2 regions of the Polycladomyces subterraneus genome follow, and region 1 is predicted to be linked to the other one. Evidence: a T-box and tRNA genes for the amino acid it is inferred to sense, from the RefSeq annotation. Region 1 holds a T-box; the other holds one or more tRNA genes.
What was found. The T-box of region 1 lies ahead of trpS (tryptophan--tRNA ligase). A T-box ahead of a tRNA ligase gene usually reads a tRNA of that ligase, here a tRNA-Trp.
Positions count from the first base shown of each region.

Region 2: it encodes a tRNA-Trp, which carries the amino acid that the T-box ahead of trpS (tryptophan--tRNA ligase) is inferred to sense. The anticodon was not compared.

Region 1 is NZ_JANRHH010000047.1:25,728-33,728, forward strand. Features, by position in the region: gene NWF35_RS12880 (phytoene desaturase family protein) at 1-159, opposite strand, end outside; gene NWF35_RS12885 (2-thiouracil desulfurase family protein) at 302-799, shown strand; gene NWF35_RS12890 (NAD(P)H-dependent flavin oxidoreductase) at 920-1,996, shown strand; gene NWF35_RS12895 (M1 family metallopeptidase) at 2,176-3,681, opposite strand; gene NWF35_RS12900 (CcdC family protein) at 3,994-4,500, opposite strand; T-box leader at 4,688-4,909, shown strand; gene trpS (tryptophan--tRNA ligase) at 4,955-5,947, shown strand; gene rpsT (30S ribosomal protein S20) at 6,065-6,331, opposite strand; gene gpr (GPR endopeptidase) at 6,485-7,612, shown strand; gene spoIIP (stage II sporulation protein P) at 7,722-8,001, shown strand, end outside.
Region 2 is NZ_JANRHH010000036.1:123,549-131,549, forward strand. Features, by position in the region: gene moaA (GTP 3',8-cyclase MoaA) at 37-1,050, shown strand; gene NWF35_RS09745 (inorganic diphosphatase) at 1,099-1,596, opposite strand; gene NWF35_RS09750 (rhodanese-like domain-containing protein) at 1,766-2,095, shown strand; gene NWF35_RS09755 (ferredoxin) at 2,140-2,349, opposite strand; gene NWF35_RS09760 (CPBP family intramembrane glutamic endopeptidase) at 2,513-3,073, shown strand; gene NWF35_RS09765 (hypothetical protein) at 3,134-3,577, shown strand; tRNA gene NWF35_RS09770 (tRNA-Ser) at 3,627-3,719, shown strand; tRNA gene NWF35_RS09775 (tRNA-Met) at 3,725-3,801, shown strand; tRNA gene NWF35_RS09780 (tRNA-Trp) at 3,808-3,881, shown strand; tRNA gene NWF35_RS09785 (tRNA-Cys) at 3,888-3,961, shown strand; gene NWF35_RS09790 (genetic competence negative regulator) at 4,165-4,752, shown strand; gene NWF35_RS09795 (PIG-L deacetylase family protein) at 4,846-5,571, opposite strand; gene NWF35_RS09800 (Glu/Leu/Phe/Val family dehydrogenase) at 5,784-7,067, shown strand; gene NWF35_RS09805 (YpdA family putative bacillithiol disulfide reductase) at 7,142-8,001, shown strand, end outside.

The DNA.
Region 1 (8,001 bases):
AAAATTGAAATTAAACCCTTTCATCGGGATGGTGATCGCCCGACCACCCAACTTTGGTGATTTTTCCAACAGCGTGACTTCGTAACCATGGTAGGCCAAACGCGCGGCCGCGCTCAACCCTGCCAATCCACCACCGACGACAACTACTTTTTCTGACACGGATGACACACTCCTATTCTGATTGACCACGAAGATAAAGCGTTTTCCTATTCCATAGATTATTGTAACAAAGTTGCCACCCCCTCGCGTAGGGGATAATGGATGTTTGAAAGTTCCGTTTTCGTTTCAGGAGGTAAAGGAGATGGATAAGAAAGATCGGGAGCGCATTTCCCCGATGATCGTCAGCGCTTGTTTTGCCGGGATTCACTGCCGTTTTGACCAAAGGCACAACCGGATCGATGCCATTCAGCGACTGGTTCGGGAAGGGCGGGCGATTCCCATTTGTCCCGAACAGATGGGCGGTCTGCCTACCCCACGCAATCCGGCGGAGATCGTCGGCGGTGACGGAGACGATGTGCTGGACGGCCGGGCCCGTGTCGTGGACAACCATGGGAATGACGTGACAGAAGCATTCCTGGCCGGAGCACGTGAAGCGTTGGCCATGGCAAAGGCGATCGGCGCCAAAAAAGCGATTTTGAAGGAGCGGAGCCCGTCATGCGGCAGTTGTGCCATTTACGATGGGACTTTCAGCAAAACGTTGAAGTCAGGGATGGGGGTAACCGCTGCATTATTGCGAAGGCACGGAATCGAAGTCGTGTCGGAAGAAACATGGGAAGAAAAAAAGGATGCACAAGATTAAATCCGTACTGTATGTCGCAATTCAGGAGGGAGGGGATGAATTTCCCCTGTTTTTTATTTTTGAGAATTAAATTACTATGATGAAAATGAACGACAATACCAACAAAGGGGAGAGGGGCCCATGTGGTCGGAAACCGAAGTCGTGCGCAGATTGGGTGTGCAATATCCCATTATCCAGGCAGGGATGGCGGGAGGTCCTGCATCGCCGGAGTTGGCCGCGGCGGTTTCGGAGGCAGGGGGATTGGGAACACTGGGGGCCGGTTATTGGACGGGTGAACAGTTGCGGGATGCCGTTCGTACCGTGCGCCGGTTGACCGACCGCCCGTTTGCCGTCAATCTGTTCGCCCCGGAACCTTATGAAGTGTCAGCGGAGGAGATTTCCCGTGTTCAAGAGAAAATGCGTCTCTATCGAAAAGCATTGGGATTGTCGGAACCACAAGTTCCCCAACAGTTTGCTCCGTCGTTTGAGGAACAGATAGAAGTGGTGTTGGAAGAACGGGTGCCCGTATTCAGTTTTACGTTTGGCAAGTTGGAGGCCGAATGGATGCAGATTTTGAAGGGCCGCGATGTGGTGGTGATCGGCACGGCGACCACCGTGCGGGAGGCGGTCACGTTGGAGCAGAGTGGTGTGGATATGGTAGTGGCCCAGGCGTTCGAGGCGGGCGGCCATCGGGGGACGTTTTTGAGCCGGTTTGAGGAAGCGATGATCGGCGGGATGGCGTTGATCCCGGCGATGGTGGACGCCGTCCGCATCCCGGTGATTGCCGCAGGCGGCATCATGGACGGTCGGGGAATCGCTGCGGCCTTGACCTTGGGGGCGCAAGGCGTGCAATTGGGCACTGCGTTTTTGACCTGCCGGGAGAGTGGCGCCCATATGTTGCACCAGCAAGCGGTGCTGTCTGCTACCGAGGAGAGTACGACGCTGACGCGCGCTTTCTCCGGCAAGCCTGCACGAGGTATCCGCAACCGGTTCATCGAGGAGATGGCGGATGTCGAAGTACCCGATTATCCAATACAAAATGCGTTGACCCGTGAGATCCGACAAGCGGCAGGCAAGCAGGGACGCCCCGAATTTCTGTCGATGTGGGCGGGACAAGGCACCCGATTGAGTCGGGAGACAACGGCAGAAGCGTTGATACAGGTATTGGTGAAGGAAACGGAGGAAGCGGTTGATCGGTTGGCAAAGTCAGTGCGTTGAGCTTGTGAAGTGCGGAGGGAAAAATCGCCACCTTTTCCTATATCCTATCGAATGGGGTGTGTCGCACTCCACGGTTTGAAGCGGCCTTGGTTTTCATTGATGCCGGGCAGTTTTCAACATGCTGGCCGCTCCGATCGGAGCGGCCAATGTATGGTTCACTTCTGCTACACCCTTTTTACTTACTCCTGGTTATTGACATACACTCGGTGGTTGACGAAGAAATCGTGCAAATCCCGCCCGCTGGTTAGCTGCATGATCCGGATGAAGTCCCGCGTGGTGGCCACACCAAACTTCTCGGCCCGGAACCAAGCCTGCATGGCGCGGTAGAAGGTTTCGTCGCCCAACTCTATCCGCAATTCGTTCAACGTGCGGGAACCGTATCCATAGATCATTTGGTAATAAGCATCGATGCCGCCCTCATCGGCGTGCTGGACGAAGGTGGAAACGGGGGAGGAGACGTGATAGTATTCTTCCTTGGTCGGTTCCGTCGTCAACCCGTCCAGATGATTCATATAGAGCGCCGCGGCAAAGGTAGCAAACGATTCGTCCAGCCACGGTTCATCATATTCGTTGTTGCCGATGACCCCGTAAAACCACTGGTGACCGATTTCGTGTGCCGTCACCGACTTCACCCATTCCTGGGTGCGGTTGTCGCTCAGGCTGATCATGACCAGCTGGGGATATTCCATCCCGCCAAACCATCCTTCCATGCTGACGATGTCCAGCTCCGGCCACGGATATGTCCCGAACTTTTCATTGTACAGGGCAATGCTGCCGCGGCCCGCTTCCAACATCGCATCGGCATACTTGGCCTGCCGATCGGTATAGTACACGTTGATTTTCACGTTACCGACCGAAGTCTGCCGGACATGGTAGTTCGGGTCCAACTCCATGGCAAAGTCGCGGACATTTTGGGCTCGGAAATGGTAAGTGGCCAGGTCTTTGTGGAAGATGGTTTTGCCCACTTGCGTGCCGGTCGCCGCCACCACCTGGTTGCGGTCGGTAGTGAACAGGACATCAAAATTCCCGGTCAAAGAGTAGAACGATTCCCCGTAAGGGAAATAGGGATCGGTATTCCACCCTTCTTCGTCATAGACGGCTAGGATGGGAAACCAGTTGCCGAGTGAAACGGTGGTGCCATACCATCCGAACCGGTCTTGCAATTCAGGCACTTTGACGGTAAAGTCGATTTGCACTTCCGGTTGACTGTTGGGGGCCAAGTTCAGGCCGGTGATGTGAAGCGCGGTTTCGTTCAAGGCAAATGCGGCCGGTTTTCCGTTTACCTTGACGGATTGGATTTCCGTGCCTCCGCCGACTTCCGTGAAATCTCGTGCGTTGGCCCACACGTTGAAATACAGGTCATGGAGTGTAAAACCGAGATTGTTGCCAAACGTCACGTTCATTGTTCCGGTGATCGTATGACGGTTGGCGTCATAGGTGACGTTCATCCGGTAATGAGGGCGGGCGGGACCGAGTAGATGGTCATTCGTGTGGGCGGATGACTTCGTCCGAGGCATCGCTTCCGCATGCAGATGCGGATTGGCCGGTTGATAGATGCCGGGAATGTCCGCCGGGTCCGTCGCAGGTTGTGCGTGTGTGACGGCAGGAGATAGCGGCCAAGTAACGGTCCATGCCAATAGGAAAACGGTTGTGGTGAGTACAGACAGCAATCTTGTTTTTTTCAAATGGCATCCCTCCTCTTTTAGGGATATCTTTCTACTCGGAGGGAACAATTCCTTGGGACTATTGCACTATTTTTAGAAAAATAAAAATCAGGAGTATTGATAAGGTGCTGGAAAAGTGTCTTGCCATTCCGTTAAGCAGATATGTTTCCCTCCTTATCAAAGGGGAGGATTTTTTGATTCGATAGGCAAGGGTACGGCCAGTCTTCGGTGTTATTCTATTTTTTATCATATGATTATTCAGTCAAAATCGGGTAGGAAATAGAAAAAAAGAGCCGGCAGGCTCCTAGATTTTGATCAAACCGGTTCCATCTTTCAGTCTACATGATGCGATTCAGTCTTGATCTTTTTCAGCAATCGCCGATACTGGATATACATCGCCACCCGCCACGGCAGGATCATGCCGAAAGCGAGGATGAAGAAGACCGCACCCGTCTGCGGAATGGAAAAAAGTTCCTCCACATAGCTGTGCAAGCCGAGACGCAGGATCAGCAGCCCGAGCAGGATAAAGATGAACGCTTTGGATCGCTTCAGATAGATATCGCCGTCGACGACATGAAAATGGGATGTGCGGATCAGCGGGTAGGAGAAAAACACCGCGCCGGCGAGAAAAGCGATGATTCCCCAGGTGACGGGGATATGGGTCGACGGGTAGAGGAACATCAGAAACCCCGTGCTCATGGCGATCGGCGGCAGAATGATCTTTTTGGCTGATGTCGGTTTTTTGGTGGCACGCAACCGGATCACGACAAAAGTCAGGGCCATGACGATGGATCCCAGCGTTGCCGCAATGTGTACCGGCTTCACTCCGAAGGCTTGCATGGTCAACCCTCCTACTTGAACATCGAAATCGTAACATACCAGCCTGGGTTTGTAAATATTTCGGTAAGTACGGTTGCATTCGGCGCCATTTCTTGTTATCTTGTTTATCAAGAGTAAGCGGGAATGCCCAGCCCTTTAGGGTTGGGCTGAAAGTGAGCGTCAGACGCAAACGGACAATCGGATACCGACAAAGGCGAAGAAGAAGAAGAGTAGCGCGGATCGGCCCGTTCAGAGAGTTGACGGTGGGTGCGAGTCAACCGGGCTCCCGCGTGAATGGGCTTCGGAGCTGTTTCCCGAAAGGACGATCAATCGTCCCAGTAGGCGGAACCGGTCGCAGACCGTTATGGCAATCAAGTGCGCCGTTGTCGGCGAAACAGGGTGGTACCGCGAGGAATGCCTCGTCCCTATGGGGATGGGGTTTTTTTATTTTAGGAAAAAGGAGCGTGAATGGTTAATGAAACGGATGTTGTCTGGCATTCAACCGACGGGAAATCTGCATCTGGGCAACTATCTCGGTGCGTTGAAGCGATTTGTGGAATTGCAGGATGAGGCGGAATGCTTCTACTGTGTGGTGGATCTTCATGCATTGACTGTACCGCGTGATCCTGATGAGTTGCGGGAGAAGACATTGGAAGTGGCGACGCTGTATCTGGCGTCCGGCCTGGACCCGAAAAAAGCGACACTGTTCGTACAGTCCCATGTTCGTGCGCACACGGAAGCCGGTTGGTTGTTGCAATGCGTTGCCCGTATGGGCGAATTGAACCGCATGACGCAATTTAAGGAAAAAAGCCAGGGGTCCGAAGGTGTGGTCGTCGGTTTGTACACCTATCCCGTCCTGCAGGCGGCGGACATCGTGCTGTACCAAGCGGACGCCGTTCCGGTGGGAGAAGACCAGAAACAGCACTTGGAATTGGCGCGCGACTTGGCCGAGCGGTTTAACAACCGGTACGGGAAAGTGCTGACACTGCCGGAACCACTGATCGGGAAGGTCGGTGCGCGTATCATGGGATTGGACAATCCGGTGAAAAAGATGAGCAAAAGTGCCGGAAGTGAAGCCAACTACATTGCGCTCCTGGATGAGCCGGATGTGATCGTGAAGAAGATCAAACGGGCGGTGACCGATTCGGAGAACCGCATCGATTATGATCCGGAGAACAAGCCGGGGGTCAGCAACCTGTTGGCCATTTACAGCCTGATCGCGGGACGGTCGATCGAGGACACCGTCCAGCATTTTGAAGGAAAAGGATACGGGCAGCTGAAGAAGGAAGTGGCCGAAGCTGTGGTGGAACATCTCACACCGATCCGCGAGCGTTATCACGAACTGCGGCGCTCGGGGGAAGTGGAGCGCGTACTGGCCGAAGGTGCGGAAAAAGCGAATGCCATCGCTGATGAAACGCTGGCCAGGATGAAGGAAGCGATGGGGTTGGTGCCGCCGTTTAGCCGGTAATGCAGGTGGACATACCGCCAAGTCTTTTCAAAAGCATGAAGGTCCGGGCGATCTGCCCGGACCTTCTATTATGTCTGATATCAATAATAAAAGCCGACCCTGCGTGGGGTCGTCCGATTAACCGTTCAGGGCGTTCAATTTTTGAGCCAAGCGGGATTTCTTCCGAGCTGCGGCATTTTTATGGAGAAGGCCTTTGGTGACGCCTTTGTCCAATTTCCGGGAGGCTTCGCGCAACAACACAGCCGCTTGTTCCTTATCCTTGGCTTCCACTGCAGCCAGGAATTTTTTGATGGCCGTACGGATAGCAGATTTTTGGGCCGCGCGATGCATCCGGCGTTTTTCATTGGTTTTCGCCCGTTTGATCGCAGATTTGATGTTCGCCATGATTTCACCTCCTGCAGATACCACCATTGCGTCCCTTAGCGTGCAACATGCTAAATTGTAGCACGGCATTGGGCAAATTGCAAGCTTGGAATAATGAGGGGGAATGTATGGCAAAAATAGGATGTATCTGAGCGAGAGGAGCTGATCACCAACATGGCGCATGACACAAACAAACGGGACGAAGCCAATGATCGGCCAAAGTTGGATTTGAGTGCGTTGGCCATTCGCACAGACCTCGCGCGGGAAGCTCATGATTTAGCGTTGAAAGGTCGCGAAGAAGGGGAAATCCCCGGTGTGCGAATGGAAGAATACGAGGAGGATGGCATCAAAACCAGCTGGATTTGGGTGGAGAGCGAAGAGGGAGCCCGTGCACTGGGAAAACAGCAGGGGACGTATCTGACACTGGAAGTACCGGGACTCAGAAGCAAGGATTCAGAATTGCAACATCGGGTGGCTGTCCATTTCTCCGAGGAATTTTCCCGTTTTCTCGAAGAGTCGGGGATTGCCGAAGACGACAAGATCCTGGTCGTTGGGTTGGGCAATTGGAACGTGACTGCCGATGCACTGGGACCGTTCGTCGTGAAACACACACTGATCACCCGCCACCTGTTTCAGCTGATGCCGGAACAAGTGGAGGAAGGGTACCGTCCGGTCAGCGCCATTTCGCCGGGGGTGATGGGGACAACCGGGATCGAGACCAGCGAAATTGTGCGCGGCCTCGTGGAAAAAACGAAACCGGATGCTGTCATCGCTGTCGATTCGTTGGCATCGAGGGCATTGACGCGGGTCAACACTACGATCCAAGTGGCGGATAGCGGCATCAATCCCGGTTCCGGTGTGGGGAACAAACGGAAAGCATTGAACCGTGACACGTTGGGTGTGCCCGTGATTGCGATCGGGGTACCGACAGTGGTGGATGCGGCGACGATTACGTATGACACGATCGAATTGGTGATGTCGCACCTTCATCGTGAGATGAACCAAAAAAAGCCGGCCAACCCGCTAGACCCGCTGAATCGGCCCGATTTGAAAGAGTTGCAGAATCAGAAAGTGGATGAAGCAGCCAAGAACCGGTTCCTGGGATTGATCGGCGGGCTAAGTGATGAGGAAAAACGGCAGTTGATCCACGAAGTGCTCTCACCGTTGGGGCAAAACTTGATCGTCACTCCCAAAGAGGTAGACGATTTTATCTCCGATATCGGCAAACTGGTGGCGGACGGAATCAATTGCGCATTGCACGAATCCGTTACCATCGATAACGTCTCGGCGCATACAACCTGACGGTACACAGCCGTTTTTTCTATCAATTCACTTCGTTTCTCATAGGTTCTACCTTGTCCCTTTCTTTCATATACCTGGGATAAGACAAGGATGATAGAGGGGGAGAGGAATGCGCCACCGTTATCGAGGTTTTGCTACGTTGAACATGTCCGGACCACGTGAACGCCAATCATTTGTCCTGCTGATTCTGGGAACAGCGTTGGTTTTCATTTTTACCGGCGCTTTCGCCATGTTGGAGGCAGAACGGAGCGCACACTCTTCCGATATCGGCAGATTGACCACTCACCTGTCAGCCGACACGTTGTTGTGGGCGATGGGCAGAGAGATTCCGTATTTGGCGACGATGAGGGACAAGCAGGATGATGGGCGGATGTCCCGGCTCTTTTTTG
Region 2 (8,001 bases), on a different contig from region 1:
GACAAGGCTGCTACGAAGTAAGAGCAGCGTGAGAAGATGACTGAAATCAAAGACGCATTGGGCCGTCCGCTTCGGGATTTACGCATTTCCGTGACGGACCGTTGCAATTTTCGTTGCCGGTACTGCATGCCTGAAGAAGTGTTTGGTCCCGATTACAAGTTTCTCTCGCGGAAGGCGCTTCTCCGATTTGAGGAAATCACCCGATTGGTGCGGATCTTTGTCAAGCTGGGAGTAGAAAAGATCCGAATCACCGGAGGAGAACCCCTGCTCAGAAAAGGGCTGCCCGATCTTATCCGGATGCTGTCCAACGTGAAAGGGATTCGAGATATTGCCCTGACGACCAACGGCTCCTTACTCGCCAAGCACGCCCGTGCTCTCAAAGAAGCCGGACTGCAGCGGGTCAACGTCAGTTTGGATGCACTGGATGACGAAATCTTTGCCAAAATAAACGGGGGGCGGTCTGCTGTCCGACCAGTGTTGGAGGGTATCGAGGCGGCCAGTCAGGCCGGACTGAAGGTGAAGGTCAACATGGTTGTCCAAAAGGGTGTCAATGACGGGCAGATCATCCCCATGGCCCGCCATTTTCGCGGAACGGGGCATATCCTGCGCTTCATCGAATTCATGGACGTGGGCAACAGCAACGGGTGGAACCTGGATCAGGTGGTGTCCAAACGGGAGATCATCGAGCGGATTCACAGGGAAATGCCCTTGGAACCGGTGGAACCCAATTATTACGGCGAAGTCGCTTCCCGTTACCGTTATCGAGGAACAGATGAGGAGGTCGGGGTGATCTCCTCGGTGACGGAATCCTTTTGTTCCACTTGCACTCGGGCGCGATTGTCCGCCGACGGATGGCTGTACACCTGTCTGTTCGCTTCGGAGGGATACGACCTCCGCGGCCCGTTGCGCTCGGGAGAGAGCGACGACGAACTGGAGGCACGCATCCGCGACGTCTGGAACCATCGACGGGACCGCTATTCCGATGAGCGATTAAAAAACACCCGGGTCCGCGAGCGCAAAAAGGTGGAAATGTCCTATATAGGCGGATAAAAGGATGGTTTGGCATGAAGAAACCCCGGCTTTTGCCGGGGCTTTGCGTTACTTCTGCTCTTGATAACGTTTGAGGCAGGCTTGGTACAGGTCTGCTGCAAATTGGGCATCCTTCCAGCCTTCGATTTTGGTCTCTTTGTTCTCCAGATCCTTATACACTTGGAAAAAGTGCTCGATTTCTTTCAACACGTGCGGAGCAACGTCATCCAACGATTTCACGTGATTCCAGCGCGGGTCGTCAGCAGGTACCGCCAACAACTTTTCATCTTGACCTTTATCGTCGGACATCAGCAGAACGCCGATCACGCGCGAGCGGATGACGCATCCTGGGAAGGTGGGGAAGGTGGTCAATACCAGGATGTCCAACGGATCGCCGTCTTCGGCCAAGGTGGATTCCAGATAACCGTATTCGGTCGGGTAGTGCATCGGAGAGTACAACACACGGTCCAGGCGGAACACACCTTTTTCCTTGTCGTATTCGTATTTGTTTTGACTTCCGGTCGGAATTTCGATAAAGGCATCCACGATTAATTCTTGATGTGCCATGTCTCGTTTATCCTCCTTATGTATTGATGTTTCCACCGAACGGGACCATCGGAATTGTCAGTCTCGCTCTACCCACCATTGTATTCGCATTGGCGTTCGGAAGCAAATCCGTTTTGGTTGAAATCTTGTGGTACAATGGATGGGAGACTGAAAGGAAAGAGGCGTTGGGATGGATTCTCAGGAGCAGTACCATATTTCGCCGGAAATGTTCGCCCGTCGATACCGAAAAGGAGAACTGGACGGGATCATCCTGGACGTGCGTGAACCAGAAGAATGGGAAGTGGATCATCTGGACGGTGCGGTCTTGATCCCTCTGCAGCATCTTCCTCATCGGTTGCACGAGCTGGAACGGGACCAAAAGGTGTATGTGCTTTGTGCCCATGGCATCCGCAGCATATATGCCGCCAATTTCCTGCTCAGCCAGGGATTTCGTCGTGTTGTCAACGTGGATGACGGGATGGCGGCGGTACGCCTTTATCTGGATGCTGACGCTGATTGATATGAAAAAAGCTGCTCTGATCGAGCAGCTTTTCGTCGGTCGGTTTATTCTTCCACTTTGATGGAGTCTGTGGGGCAACCTTCCTGTGCATCGCGCACATCGTCCCACAGTTCTTCTGGCACGTCGGCCGTACCGGTGTTGTCGTCCAGGATCACGTAAGCAATGCCGTCTTCGTCGTAGTCATACACGTCAGGAGCGGTTGCGCCGCAAGCACCACAAGCGATGCAAGTGTCTTTGTCTACCCAAGTACGCATGTGAAAAAATCTCCTCCCATATAGTCCCCAATAGAACCTAATCTGTTTCACACCCCATTTTAGAACGAGTTGTATAGAATTGCAAGTCGATGAACGAAAACAGGCGAACAACCATGAATTTTGCCGATTGTTGGGAATGTAGGACAACAAGGGGTGAAACGTGTTGCAGACCAATCAAAAAGACGACTCCCGCCGGCTGTTGATCCATCTGTATGCGTCGCAAGCGGTATTGATGCTGACAGGCTTTCTCCTCCTACAGTGGGTGGATGGAGGATGGCATCGCCTGTTTTACTGGCAAGATCCCGTTCTGTGGGGGAGCGGACTGGCCTTCGGCCTGTTGGTGGTAGCGGTGGACATGGTGTTGACGAGAAAGGCTCCAGCTCATTGGTGGGATGACGGTGGGATCAACCGGTTGTTGTTTCAAGAGCGCTCTCTCGTACACATCGTGTGGATCGCTTGTCTGGTAGCGGTGGCGGAAGAGCTCTTGTTTCGCGGTGCTTTACAATCTTTGATCGGGCTGTGGGGTTCCAGTCTGTTGTTCACGCTGGTACATTTTCGTTATTGGAAGCGAATTCCCCTGTTGCTGTTGGTGTTTGCAGTCAGTCTGGGCTTTGGCGTGCTGGTCGAATGGAGCGGATCATTGGTTCCCGCAATTATCGCTCATTTTGTCATCGATTGTATCACCGGCATTCGAATCCATTTAGATTCGGAAGGGCTTCAATGAAGTGTTATTCCGCAAACCCATTTGCGATATACATGGAAAAAGACGGAGAGGGGGAAACGGATGCGCTCGCGGGGATGGCTGGAGTTGGGCGCTATAGCCGGGTGGTGGTGGGTAACGGTATGGTTGTTTCCGGATGATTGGCAGGGATGGCGACGATATTTATCTTGGCCGTATTGGGTTTTTATGGCCAGTTTTCTGCCTTGTTCGTTTATGGTGGCTCGATTGGGCATTCGTTCTTTTGTCCGAATGTGGGAATTGCCTTTTTCATGGAGTCACCCCCTCCGCCGGCGTGAGTTGATTCGCTGTGCGGCCGGGGTTGGATTGGGATGGTACGGGATCTCGCAACTGGGTGAATACGCCGTAACGGTATTGGTGCTGTTCGGGGGGCGGGAAGGGTGGCTCCTCTATCGAAAGTGGCGAGCGCTCGGGTGGGGGAAATATACGGCTACCTCTACACAGGACGCGGCGAAAGGGCTCTCCGATACCTCCCCAAATCCCCCTTGACACAGTGTGACAATCATACTAAGATAAAAATTGTCACATCGTTTGAAGCGGAGAGATACCCAAGTGGTCGAAGGGGACGGTTTGCTAAACCGTTAGGGGGTCGAATGACCCCGCGCGGGTTCGAATCCCGCTCTCTCCGCCATGTGTGGCGGCGTAGCTCAGTTGGCTAGAGCGTACGGTTCATACCCGTGAGGTCGGGGGTTCGAGGCCCTCCGCCGCTACCATCACGCAGGGGCGTAGTTTAATGGTAGAACGGAGGTCTCCAAAACCTCTAGTGTGGGTTCGATTCCTACCGCCCCTGCCAAAACATGGGGGCATAGCCAAGTGGTAAGGCACGGGACTGCAAATCCCTTATCCCCGGTTCGATTCCGGGTGCCCCCTCCATATCATTGAAATGCGGATTCGACCAAAACCCGTCCAAGGGGTTCTTTTTTTATATGCAACAGGAGGATGTTTGGGTGCATTTCCCGTACATATGATGTATTATGGAATTAAAGAGAGAAAAATGGAGACCTGATTGCGTAACGAAACGGTATTCACCCTCATACGCTGTATAGAGCAGGTCTCCAGCGAGGGAGGGTAAACCCATGCGCGTCGAGCGTTTAGGGCGTGACAAGGTCCGCTTCTACTTATCCATGGACGATCTACTAGATCGTGGGATCAACAAGGAGGACATGTGGCGAGATATCCCCAAGGTGCACGAACTGTTCAACGACATGATGGAACAGGCGTATCAGGAGCTGGGGTTCGAGATTGCGGGGCCTGTGGCGGTAGAAGTGTTTGCCCTTCCGACGCAGGGGATGGTGGTTGTCGTCACCCGCGGTCGTACCCCTGAGACCGATGACGATCTCGATGTGGACGACATGTATGAGTTAGAAGTAACGCTGGAGGAAAGTGAGCAGATCATTTTCCGCTTTTCCGATTTCGAAGACCTCATTCAGGCGGCGATCCGCTTGCAGTCTTTGATCCGCGAGGGCGGCAAAGTGTATGCTTACCAGAATCAATACTTCCTCGTATTTGACGAAGAAATCCAAACGGATAATTTGCAAGCCGTCATCGCCATTCTGACCGAATTCGGAGAACCTTCCACGGTGACCGAACATATGTTGGCTGAATACGGAAAACCGGTGATGACGCAACATGCGATCGAGCAATTGATCCGCTATTTTGGTTAATAGGCGTACGCATCGGTCAGGTGCGTATGTTTGATGTTCATACACAAAAGGAGCCGACTCCCCTTTTATATAGGGAGTCGGCTCCTGCACTTTTCACCACCAACCTGTTTCCTTCCAATCCGGTCGTAACAGCCAACGACCGTTTTGCATTGCCAGTTGATAATATTCCGTCGTGCGCAGTCGTTGCCAGTCTCCGGCCAACACGCCTGGAAACACGCGTTCGATGGATAAGTGCTGGGTACGGTGTTGGCGCAATGCTTCCATTATCGCCTGTCGGTTGGCCGTCACATCGATCGATGTGGTGATTTCATCGTCAGGTGTGGTGTAAATGGGTCCCCCTTCATGTACTGCTGATTGGGGGATGACCACATAGTACAATTTGAAATTCAGGCGGTTTTTCACATGATCACAGGCTTGCACGACAGCTTGGTGCAATGCGCGGTGGTCGGCATGGCCCGAGATGCCTTCAGGCGGGAAAGTGACGATGACGTCAGGGCGGACTTTCTCCACTACCTGCAAAATATCCTTGACCAACACTTCCCCAGGTAAGTGAGACAGCTTCCCGTCGCCGAAATTCCGTTGGATGACTGTATCGATGCCGAGAATTTCCGCTGCGCGTGCCAATTCGATTTCGCGCACATCCCCTAGCTCTTCGGGACGGCATAAGGGAGGATCTCCCACCTTGCCAGCTTCGCCTCTCGTGGCACAATATAGCACGATTTGCACACCAGGGTCTTTGGCATATTTAGCGATCGTACCGCCACATGTAAATGTTTCGTCATCGGGATGGGCAAATAGAAGTAAAGCTGTTCGCTTCATGAAGTTTGATCCTTTCTTCTACGATTTTCCCCTGTTTCCAGTAAGCGTTCCCTAAAATCGATTTTGACTCCTTTCATGGATTCGTCAAGACAAATGGTGTTCCTTCCATGTGGGATGTGTTGTATACTGTGTAAGGACGCCCATGTTTTATTGAAAAATAGTGTATACTGAGCATTGGACTGATGGGAACTTTTTTTTTGAGGTGGTTAGGGATGGGACAACAGTCTGAAAGGACCAACGAATCTGTGGAATCGAAAGAAAACCTCGACGTACTCGCATCCACGCAGATCGTGATCAAACAGGCGCTGGAAAAGTTGGGTTATCCGGAGCATGTTTACGAACTGTTGAAGGAGCCCTTGCGCGTGTTGACGGTCCGGATTCCGGTACGGATGGACGATGGTTCCGTCAAGGTGTTTACCGGCTATCGCGCACAGCACAACGACGCGGTCGGTCCAACCAAGGGAGGTGTGCGCTTTCACCCGGATGTAACGGAAAATGAAGTGAAAGCGCTTTCGATTTGGATGAGTCTGAAAGCAGGGATTGTCGATCTGCCGTATGGTGGTGGGAAAGGTGGTATAGTCTGCGATCCGCGGCAGATGTCCTTCCGTGAATTGGAACGGCTTTCACGCGGCTATGTGCGGGCGATCAGCCAAATTGTAGGTCCGACAAAAGATATTCCCGCGCCGGATGTGTTTACCAACTCGCAGATCATGGCGTGGATGATGGATGAATACAGCCGAATCCGTGAATTTGACTCCCCAGGATTCATTACCGGCAAACCGCTCGTGCTGGGTGGATCTCGAGGCAGGGAGACAGCGACGGCCAAAGGCGTGACGATCATGATTCGTGAAGCGGCCAAGAGGCGCAACCTGGACCTCAAAAACGCCAGGGTCGTGATCCAAGGATTCGGCAATGCTGGTAGCTTCCTCGCGAAGTTTATGAGTGATGCCGGGGCTAAGATTATCGGTATTTCTGATGCCTACGGCGGGTTGTATGATGAAAACGGTTTGGATATCGATTATCTCCTCGATCGTCGGGACTCGTTCGGCACGGTAACCAAGCTGTTCAAAGATACAATCACCAACCAGGAATTGCTGGAGTTGGACTGTGACATCTTGGTACCGGCAGCGGTGGAAAACCAAATCACCGCATCCAATGCGCATCGTATCCGTGCCGATATTGTCGTTGAAGCGGCCAACGGACCGACCACCTTGGAAGCGACGCGTATCCTGCATGAGCGGGGAATTTTGCTCGTACCTGACGTGTTGGCCAGTGCTGGCGGTGTGACGGTTTCGTATTTCGAATGGGTACAGAACAATCAGGGCTATTATTGGTCCGAGGAAGAAGTGGAGCGGAAACTGGAAGAAATCATGGTCAAAGCGTTTGAAAACGTCTACCATACAGCGCAATCCCGCAACGTGGACATGCGCCTTGCCGCATATATGGTGGGTGTTCGAAAAATGGCCGAAGCTTCCCGTTTCCGCGGTTGGGTATAATAAAATAATAAAGAATCACTGAACAGAAAACACCCTGGCTCAGGGTGTTTTCATCATCAAGGGGTGGTGAAACAATGGAAGACATGATCATCATCGGAGCGGGACCATGCGGATTGTCTGTTGCGGTGGAAGCGAAAAACCGGGGACTTTCCCCGTTGGTGATCGAAAAAGGATGCTTGGTCAATTCGATTTATCATTTTCCTACACATATGACGTTTTTCAGTACCCCGGAATTGCTGGAGATCGGGGATGTGCCGTTCGTGACTGCACGTGAAAAGCCGACCCGTCACGAGGCGTTGGTCTATTATCGCACGGTAGCGGAGAAATTTGATTTACGCATCCATACGTACGAAAAAGTGGTGCGCGTGGAAAAAGGCAACGACGGCATTTTTGATGTGCAGACGGAGAAAAATGGCCGATCGCTCCGATATCGAACACGTCACGTCGTCGTTGCTACCGGTTATTACGACAACCCTAATCTGATGGGCGTACCCGGAGAAGATCTGCCCAAAGTGCACCATTATTTTGAAGAGGGACATCCGTTTTCCGGATTGGAAGTGCTGGTAGTTGGAGGGAAAAACTCGGCGGTTATCGCCGCGTTGGAGCTCCATCGAGTCGGGGCCAAGGTGACGATGTCCTATCGCCGCTCGGCGTTTACCGATAGTGTTAAAGCGTGGCTGAAGCCGGTAATCGAAAGTGCGATCCGCAAAGGATGGATCAATATGTATTGGAACAGCGAAATTCGTGAAATCAAACCGGATTCTGTCGTTCTTGAACAGGAGGGGCGGCGATTGGAAATTGCCAACGACGTGGTATTTGCGATGACCGGATACCGACCAGACCGTTCCCTGATGGAAAGATTGGGTGTGACGTTTGATCCGGAAACGGGAGAACCGACCCATAATCCCGACACGATGGAGACCAACGTACAGGG